3 regions of the Paenibacillus sp. JGP012 genome follow, and region 2 is predicted to be linked to each of the others. Evidence: riboswitches for the same ligand, from Rfam matches in the RefSeq annotation. Region 2 holds a riboswitch; each other region holds the start of a gene.
The links. A riboswitch is a leader RNA that binds a small molecule or an ion and turns the genes downstream of it on or off. The one in region 2 is predicted to bind cyclic di-AMP.

Region 1: another riboswitch for cyclic di-AMP. It lies ahead of HNR77_RS26800 (C40 family peptidase); the one in region 2 lies ahead of HNR77_RS12880 (3D domain-containing protein).
Region 3: another riboswitch for cyclic di-AMP. It lies ahead of HNR77_RS27310 (hypothetical protein); the one in region 2 lies ahead of HNR77_RS12880 (3D domain-containing protein).

Annotation. Positions count from the first base shown of each region.
Region 1 is NZ_JACHKG010000038.1:27,690-30,969, reverse strand. Features, by position in the region: gene HNR77_RS26810 (c-type cytochrome) at 1-204, opposite strand, end outside; gene HNR77_RS26805 (GNAT family N-acetyltransferase) at 342-848, opposite strand; gene HNR77_RS26800 (C40 family peptidase) at 1,210-1,680, opposite strand; cyclic di-AMP (ydaO/yuaA leader) riboswitch at 1,684-1,821, opposite strand; gene HNR77_RS26795 (hypothetical protein) at 2,089-2,934, opposite strand; gene HNR77_RS26790 (M1 family metallopeptidase) at 2,944-3,280, opposite strand, start outside.
Region 2 is NZ_JACHKG010000008.1:171,516-174,795, forward strand. Features, by position in the region: gene HNR77_RS12870 (ABC transporter substrate-binding protein/permease) at 1-618, shown strand, start outside; gene HNR77_RS12875 (amino acid ABC transporter ATP-binding protein) at 605-1,327, shown strand; cyclic di-AMP (ydaO/yuaA leader) riboswitch at 1,557-1,750, shown strand; gene HNR77_RS12880 (3D domain-containing protein) at 1,753-2,424, shown strand; gene HNR77_RS12885 (polysaccharide deacetylase family protein) at 2,538-3,280, opposite strand, start outside.
Region 3 is NZ_JACHKG010000041.1:2,624-5,903, reverse strand. Features, by position in the region: gene HNR77_RS27325 (urease accessory protein UreF) at 1-25, opposite strand, end outside; tRNA gene HNR77_RS27320 (tRNA-Leu) at 432-514, shown strand; gene HNR77_RS27315 (glutathione peroxidase) at 720-1,196, opposite strand; cyclic di-AMP (ydaO/yuaA leader) riboswitch at 1,575-1,750, shown strand; gene HNR77_RS27310 (hypothetical protein) at 1,868-2,296, shown strand; gene HNR77_RS27305 (HAD family hydrolase) at 2,417-3,148, shown strand.

The sequences.
Region 1 (3,280 bases), on a different contig from region 2:
TACGCCACCTTGAAGCTGGTCACCATGACAGGAAATACAGTTGGCTTTCACCAGTGTCTCGGCCTGTCCAGCGTCCATAGTGACTTCAGGCATGGTGGGCTTGGCTTCTTGAGCCACTTCCTCTTTACCTGGAAGCGTAAACATTAAAACAATAGCTAAAGCACATGCTGCAAAAAATACCCCGCTCATGATCCATTTGTGCATCCCTTATGTCCCCTCCAGAATGTAAGATCATCTAACCCAAACTATCCCTATCATTATAACGGAAGCTGTCGATACATCATAGCATTTTGTGGTAATTTTTTGAACGAATCACAAAAGAGAGATAAATTGAAACGATTTTAGTTATTCATTTGCGTCCTCGGACCCTCATATACCATGCAGTGAAAGGGCTTTAGACCACTTGGTGTTTGACGTTCATATGTATCATGGATGACAAAGCCGCTCTTCTGATAAACACGGATGGCACGATTGTTCCAGGTTAGCACTTCAAGATCGATCTCATTGGACGGATTCCGGCGTATAGCTTCCTGTACTATTGCAGCGACAAAAGCGCTCCCTAGACCTTGACCGCACTTCTCAGGATGCATGCCGAGGCCGATACGTGTCACGCCCTGGAGAGGGAAAAATTGCGTGAATCCACAGACCTGCTCTTGTTCATCCAGAACGATGGCATACTGCTCCTGACGAAGTTGTGCATCTCCAAATTCGACTTCCAACGCTTTCATCTGCTCCCAGGGAAGCCAGCTGTAAATATTGTAAGGCGGATCGTATTGCCATCCACATATAAGTTCTGCGTGTGTCTCCTCCATAGGTACGACATGAAACGCCACAGGGGTTCCATTCATATAACAATGCACACTCCTTCCGTTGTTACTCATTCTCTGTTCACTCTACAAAAGAGCGCTTCATTTGACAAGACTCACGTTCAGACCAAAAAAAAGTGAAACAAAAGTCAGACTCATTCCGTTTATATTATAACGGGATGGGTAAAAACATCATAAGGGCACGGACAGACGAAATAAAATGAATGTGTTGGTTCAAGAGCGCACATGAGTTGCTGCATCAGCTACCACACAGGATCAGGAAGCACAAAAAAACCGCCGGATACATTCCTGTGGAGAATGTACCGGGCGGTTCGATTGGTTGTTTCGTATTTCGTTCCAGTATAGTTCATGATTCCAGCATCATGTTGATTACAGCTTGTCCCTATTCGAGGGCCAGTGACTCATATGCGTCCGTGCTCATAATCCGTTTAGCGCCAATGTAACGGTTAGCCCAGTAATTTTCACTTAAAGAGCTGATGGTTACACCTTTAGAAGAAGAAGAATGTGCAAATTTACCATTCCCTACGAAAATACCTACGTGAGATACGCCTTTACCTGTTGTGTTGAAGAATACCAGATCACCAGGTCTCATCTCCATGCGGGATACGGAATCACCCATGTCATATTGAGAGCTGGATTGGCGAGCCAAATCAATACCTAGTTTGTCGAATACATACCGTGTAAATCCGGAGCAGTCAAAACCGTCAAGCGTTGTGCCTCCGCTTTTGTATGTAGTTCCCATTGCTGAATCAATAACTTTATCCATCTTAGAATCTGCAAATGCGCTGCCTGCACCAAGTGATAATGCAAATGTGAGGCTAAGTACTGCTGCGGTCAATTTCTTCTTAAACAAGTGATATACCCCTTCCAACGCCTGCGAGGTTAGCTTAAGGATTCGGTTGAAGGTCCCCTATGATCCCTCTGTATCAAGATCAATTCACCCATAACTGGTTCCCCCGCTTCCCAGGTGCCAGGAATTTGGCTATGCTAGTTATGCACCTGAAAAAACGAACGATAATTTAATTTTAAGGATTTAATTTTAAGTTGTTACAAATAAGGATTTAAAGATTACAAAGTTGTTACTAAAAACTCACTGCGCTTATTGTACCAGAGGAGTGGGGCTTTGGCAACGTTTAGCAGTAAAATTAGCAAAAAAAACCTCGACCTTTGACGGGGAAAGGTCGAGGTTTGCGTATTTATACGAAATAAAGCATGAGTAGTTTAACATGAGATGGTAACAATTTTTCATTTTGTAAACGGTTTATCGTTCATCCTTGGAAAATGTGGACTGCCATACGCGGAAGTGGGTACATACTTTCCATAAGCTGAGCAGGCTGCGGGCAAGTGGATAAGACTGCTGCAGGATCAGCCCGGTAAGACCGGTCAGGAACCATGACGCCGATGTGAATGCACCAAAGATGAGTAGATGAATGAGTCCCAGCATCAGTGCAATCCCGATAATCGTTAAGGTGCGGCGTACAGCAACCCATAGGCCCTTGAACGTTCCATGAATACCGCCCTCCCCTTCCGGAGCCGAAGCGCCAAACTGCATATAGAGCATCGTATGATGTACAATCCAGCCATAGATGATCCACCCCGCTGCATAAGGAAGTGCTGGCAGAAGTAAATGAAGAGAATGAAAGCTGTCCATTAGTATGGAATACAGCTTCGGTATGAGCCAGTATGCCGGAAGAAATAACAGCAACGTACGTACGGTGTGCAGGAGCAGCATCGGTTTCCATAACTGTTTAATGCCACGGATAAAAGGAATTCGTTCTTCTGATGCATTAAAATGCTGCAGGGAATAGAGCAAACCAGCCTGGAAGAGGGGACTGACCAGCATGCGAAGCAGCAGCATACCGCCCAGAATCCACAGATAGCGCTGAACCTCGGGGCCGGACAGGCTCAACTGACTCTCCATTTTGAACAAAAGTGTGCTCAGTTCCCCCGCATCCTCTGTAGGATAACGCAGCAGGAGAGGAACCATCGCTGATTGAATCAGCCGGTAAATAAAGTAACCCCATATGAGCTGATAGATAAATAGAAGCGCGGCAATGAACATATGCTGACGGACGAGAAACCAGCCTTCACGAATTTTACCTTTCATCTCTCCACCTCACCATGACAGACCTCCGAATATAACTTCAATGAATTTCGCAGCGCTCATGCTCCAGCGGGATTTGGTTTTCTCGTCCAGTCCGGCTCTCAAAAAATTGTTCATGTGTCGATTCTCCAGCACGATGTCGTACAAAGGGTCAGTCATCGCCCAGCTGACAGGATAGGTATACGTAAGCTTATAGGTGATACGTTCCTCCTTGCCGTCCCACTGCTTGGTTAGGGTATGACCGTCTTCAAAGGTGATTCGAATCGGGATGTCTGGATAATCACTGCCTTTTTTGGCGATAGTGACTGCCGACTCATACAGTGTCTTGCCGTCTTTCTGAAGAGGGGCC
Region 2 (3,280 bases):
ACAGGTATCGGTTATACGCTGCTGTTATCGGCATTGGGTGTATTGTTCGGGGTGATCATCGGTCTGATTATCTGTCTCTTCCGTCTTCATAATATGGCAGTATTGCGCTGGATCGGTACAGCTTATGTTGAAGTCATTCGGGGTACGCCAATGCTGGTGCAGCTCATGATTATTTATTATGGTGTTTCCTTGACTTTTGGCATTAATTTCTCGGCACTTCAAGCAGGTATTATGACACTTTCCATTAACAGTGGGGCGTATCTTGCGGAGATTTTCCGTGCAGGGATTCAAGGCGTGGACCGTGGTCAATTGGAGGCAGCCCGCTCACTTGGTATGGGCAGAGGCGCTGCGATGCGTTATATTATTTTGCCACAGGCCTTCAAAGCCGTGTTGCCGGCGATCGGTAACGAGTTTGTGACCATCATTAAAGAATCTTCCATTATCTCGGTCATCGGTATGGTGGATATTATGTATCAGGCAAGTGTAGTCAAAAACATTACGTACCAGGGAATGAATCCATTCCTTATTGCGGCAGCGATTTATTTTGTAATGACATTTATTTTGTCCAAGCTGCTGGGTCGATTGGAAAGGAAGTTGGGTGCAAGTGATAGACGTTAGACAATTACACAAATCTTATGGAAAAAATGATGTACTGAAGGGAATTGACGTATCCATCGCCAAAGGTGAGGTTGTTGTGGTAATCGGTCCTTCCGGTTCAGGGAAAAGTACGTTTCTGCGTTGTCTGAACCTGCTGGAGCAGCCAACCTCAGGCCAGATTGAATTCGAGGGTGTGTCGATCACCGACCCCAAGCACAATATCAACACAACTCGTGAAAAGATGGGCATGGTGTTCCAGCATTTTAATCTGTTCCCACATAAAACGGTGCTGCAAAACATCACAATTGCCCCGATTAAGGTGAAGAAACAATCGACGGAGGAGGCCAACAAAATCGCCGAGGATCTTCTAAAGACGGTCGGTTTGGCTGACAAAAAAGAGGTGTATCCCAATCAGCTGTCTGGTGGACAAAAGCAGCGGATTGCGATTGCAAGAGCACTGGCCATGCAGCCGCATGTAATGCTGTTTGATGAGCCTACATCAGCTCTGGACCCTGAGATGGTCGGAGAGGTGCTGGAAGTTATGAAACGACTGGCCGAAGGTGGCATGACGATGGTGATTGTTACACATGAGATGGGCTTTGCACGTGAGGTGGGTGACCGCATCCTGTTCATGGACGGCGGAGTTATTGTTGAAGAAGGTACACCTGATGAGGTGTTTGGCGCTCCCAAGCATCCACGGACCCGTGATTTTCTTGCAAAAGTTCTCTGATTGATTTTTATATTCCATTCGAATCAAAGCGTTATCGACCTGATGTGTCGGTAACGCTTTTTTAAATTTTCGATCAAGAAATGTAACGTTTCTGTTACCTGGACGCTAATGAAAATACTGTGGGAAGGGCTATAAAACAGTAAATTTCTTATGAAAAGCAGACTAGATCAGGCTGGTGAATCGCAAAATGGTAACATTTACTACAGCTCATGGTTACAAAATTGTGATATATTGAATGCGGCCGAAATTTCCGGAGAGGAAATGCGGGGGATGTAACAATGCAGTTGTCCTGTCATATGGACAGCACACTGCTAGGGGTGAATTAGGAATACATAATGCATCAGCATGTTCAGTACAGCCTATAGGGTGGGTTCCTCCATCCGAATCCGACAACTAACTTCGCAGGCATAATGAGGAGGAAGACCATGTTTAACCACAAACGCATATCAAAAGCAGCCATTGCACTACTGACATCCGTATTATTGATTCAAGCTGTTCCCGCTCACGCAGAATCTGTACATGTCGCTAAAGAGGGAGATACGTTCTTTACGTTATCGAAGCAGTATGGCGTTTCCACAGACAAATTAATGAATGCCAATAAAAATATTTCACCCTATAACATCTATGGTGGTTTGAAAATTACGATTCCAGGGCAGGAAAATAAAGCAGGAGCGGCACCAGCACAGATGAAAGCTCAAGAAAATACGGTTAAAGCCGCAAGTCTGGATGTGAATGCCGAGAATAAAGTTGTACAAGCCTGGGGTAAAACCTTTGATTACAGCAAAACCATCAATGTGAAGGCTACAGCATACTCCGCGGATGCTTCTGAAAATGGAGGATGGGGTGCTGTCGATTATTTCGGCAATCCACTGGAGCTTGGAACCATTGCGGTAGATCCGAAGGTCATTCCTTTTGGCACAAAAGTACTGGTAACGGGTCATTCACATCCGGGGCTGCCAAAGCAAGCTTTCGTAGCTACGGCACTCGATGCAGGAAGTGCTATTAAAGGCAATCGCATTGATATTTTCATTCCGGGCAGCAAGCAGTTTGTAAATACTTTTGGTTTTCAGGATGTTGAGCTTTACATTTTAAAATAGCTGCTTGCATCGGACTTGAATAACGAACAGATACAGGGTGTTCTCAGGTGTTATCATGATATGTTGTCATGTTAACGCCAAGGAACACCCTGTTTATTTGCAGTCAGCTATATTTACTGCTTTTCCTTAGATAGCTTCAGCATTTCATCCAAAGTAACGAGATCATATCCTCGATTCCGCAGTTCCTCGATCACTTCAGGCAAAGCTTCAACGGTACCATTCAGATTGGACCCTGTGCCTCCACCGGCATGCTGCAGTACGATGGAGCCGGGTCTGACCGCAGAAAGAATGTTGTGTTTCACTTGCTCTTTCGGAAGGCCCTTCCAATCCAGAGAATCAACATTCCAGTTGACGATGCTGTAACGCTGCTTTCGAGCCCAGCGAAGCTGTTCCTCGTTAATATCCCCATATGGGGGACGAATCATTTTCGGCGTGTATCCGGTCAGACGCTGGATGATGTCTCCAGTATGTAAAATTTGCCTGCGGAAAGCGGTCATGGATAACTTGCTGAATTCGGGATGATTATAGCTGTGGTTGCCTATAACATGCCCTTCCTTCACCATACGTTTCACCAGATCTGGATGTTTCTCGGCCCGGCTGCCTACAACAAAAAATGTTGCGCGCACCTTGTATTTTTTTAATACATCCAGCACCTGACCGGTAAATCGCGGATCGGGAACATCATCAAAAGTAAGCGCAACCTGCTTGGTGGATGGACCGTTTGTTTTGAAGGTGTCCGCATATTTCTGCCGCAGTTGTCCCAAGGTCAGCTGCTCTTCTCCGGTATCCGAAGTGGATGCAGGGGTATGTGACTGTTTCTCAGTGTTTTCTGTTGGCATGTAAGCATGAGCTGGGG
Region 3 (3,280 bases), on a different contig from region 2:
CTAGCAGCTTATTGCCACGGTTCACGATCTTTCGCCTCCAGTGCTTTTTTGTGTTATTTTATATTACATAAAATACTCTTTTCTAAATCTTATGTGCTTAAATCCGAATTATATGATATATATATTCACATAATTATCCGTGTTTTGTCAATGGTTTGCATTGAAAAATAGCTTAAATTTCGTTATTTGTTATTTTTCATGTTATATAATATAACAATTATCTTATTCTCCTTTAGAAATAATATTTGAAAATACGATGCTGCAAGAAATTCATTCTGGTTCCACTGCGGCCTTGGCATTTTTTCGGAATCAGATTCAGGATATGCGCACATTCGGGGAAATATGACTGATTTTTGGCGTATTCAAATAAATGCTTTACATTTAGATAACATTCCGGTATAATCAATTCTGTTGCCGATAATTTACGACATGCGGTCGTGGTGGAATGGCAGACACGCTATCTTGAGGGGGTAGTGGGCGTACGCCCGTGGAGGTTCGAGTCCTCTCGACCGCATCATATGAAGCGTTATTGAAGGAAGCTTCCCTGTACGGGAGGCTTCTTTTTTTGTCTTTTGATCCTGCATAAATAACAGCTAAAGGGCGACAACAGTCGGAGATAAGTTTCATTAGCTGCGTAAAAAAGCCACCCTGTAAACCGAGCAGAACCGAGGCTCTGTGGTTTGGGGCAGCTTTTTTCAAAGTGTAGAAATGTGTGTTATTTATTTCAATAATTTCTGAATATCCTCTACAATTTTATCGGGTGTAGTCTGGGGAGCATAACGCTTCACAACGTTCCCTTCCTGATCGACAAGGAATTTTGTGAAGTTCCATTTGATGGCCTTGGAGCCGAGCAGACCTGGCGCTTCCTTCGTAATATGCTGGAATAGCGGGTGAGCACTGGCACCGTTAACGTCAATCTTCTCAAACATAGGGAAGCTTACGCCATAGTTCATCTGACAGAACTCAGCGATGTCATCAGAGGATCCCTTCTCCTGGGCAAACTGGTTGCTGGGAAATCCAAGGACCTCGAAAGGAGCATCCTGGAATTGGTCCTGCAGCTCCTGCAGGCCCTTGAATTGAGGAGTGAGGCCGCACTGGCTTGCGGTATTTACAATTAACAACACTTTACCGCGATATTGGGACATTTCAATCTCTTGTCCGCGAAGAGTATTTACTTTGTAATCATAGACTGACATGGGGATCGCCTCCAGCATATTATATTGATATGTTTATTATATTTTATGCAATTAAATAATGCAAAATCAATTTACAGAGAACACTATTATCCTCATCGGCTCGACTTTATTCATAGAAGGAATGCAATTCGCTTGAACAATTTTTGTGCGGGCGAGAATTAGACAGCTTGGAAGAGTTGGATAGCGTATAAGCTCATTGTAAGCGTTATTATTGAAGCTTATTGCCGGAATTCTGACGATTCGGTGATCTGCCCGGACTTTACATGATCATGGCACGGGTGTATGATTCAAAGCGTAATTTGAATTTTAATTATATTGTACCTGAAAAACGAAACAGACGATGATATCGATCGGTCTTACATGCAAGATTTACGAACGATGTTTCAATCGCTGAGTTTCCATTCATCGTGGGTGGAAAACGGGGGAACCAACAGGATGTGCTGCATTACAGCAGCAGACATCCATGGGGTGAATTTTCCGGTGACAGCCGGAAATAGGGCGACTCTCGCGCCCGAATCCGTCAGCTAACCTCGTAAGCGTTAAAGGGAGAGGCAACAAACCGCACGCTGGTCCATGGCGTTTTCTCCATGGATTATTTAAGAAGCGTTTCGGAGGCCTTGGTCCCCACGCTTCTTTTTTGTTGTCTTTTCACGCCAAGGGAGGAACGAATGATGGATACAGAGATGATTTTAGTAACCGCTCCGAATGAAGCTGGACGTAAATTTGTGAAGCTGCTGATGTACAAAAAAATGCCTTTTGCCGTTCTGACAAACAGTGCGGGTGAGGAGCGTAAGCTCCGCCGGATCGGAGTAGAGCATGTGATTCGTATGAATACAGCAGCAGCTCAAAAATGGTTTTTGCCGCAGACGAGCGTAGGCAACGTATTTATTTTTGAGAACAGTCTGAACCTGACTTGCCGTTACCTGCAGATTGTTCGCTCCTGGACATCCAAGTCTCTGTGTGTGATAACGGAGCAAAGTCATCCAAAAGGCATTTATCGAGGTATGGGTGCGGACAAAATTGTGTATTCGTTAAATGGAGAAGTTGGATTCTTGCTTAATAGTTGCAATAAACTCGAAGCTGAAGCAAGCAGCTTATGATTGATCCTGTGTAAGGTGCCTGTTATAATTGCAGGTATGGACTAACGGAATCTGAGGAGACTCATGCTTGTCGTGGGTCTTCTTTTTTTATGGATACAGCATGCGCGCACGGGATCTTCATTGAGCGGCGTACAAGGAGGAATTGGCTTGCCGGATATTGCCGGGTTGAAGTGGTTGTTTTTTGATGTAGGGGATACGCTGGTGGATGAATGGGAGCCTGTTGACGATATTATCGGGCAGTTTGTGCGTGAGGCGAATGCTTACGGCTATCCTGTAAAGATTGAGGATGTACGGGAGCTGTTTGAGCAATGTTACCAGAACTACGAACAATGGCCTATGAAGGTAGCTATGCGGACATACATTCAGGATGAAGGTCACCGCAAGCAGATTCAGGACAAGCTGAAATTCCACAAAGAGCTGGAGCGGCCATTTCCTTCTGCAGCCAAGGTGCTCAAGCAGCTGTCGCAGCACTATCACATAGGCATTATTGCGAATCAGAGCCCGGGGACTGAAATGCGGCTGGAGAGTTATGGACTTCGAAAATATGTTCATGTACTGGCCTGCTCGGCAGAAGAAGGAGTGTCCAAGCCCGACCCGGAATTGTATGCGGTTGCCCTGAAACAGGCTGGTTGTGCCCCGGAGGAAGCGGTGATGATTGGAGATCGGATTGACAATGATATCGTTCCGGCTCGCAGTCTGGGCTTGCATACCATTCGTATTCTCCAGGGATATGGAAGGTTTCAGCCGGTGCAGTCAGAGCATGAGCGTGCAGACTGGACGGTTAAATCATTGGATGAACTGTTGCCGCTGCTCATGCCAGATGCATCTTCGGATGAGAATAGTTCCAAGTGAGTAGGTGAGTGCGGGTTAGAACAGGTCAGGTTAGTTTAGGGTTAGATTAGATATAGGTTAGATATAAAGATACGACTGAGGCTGTATGATAAAAAAGACACATAAGAGGCTGATGCACCCGGTAGGATAAAA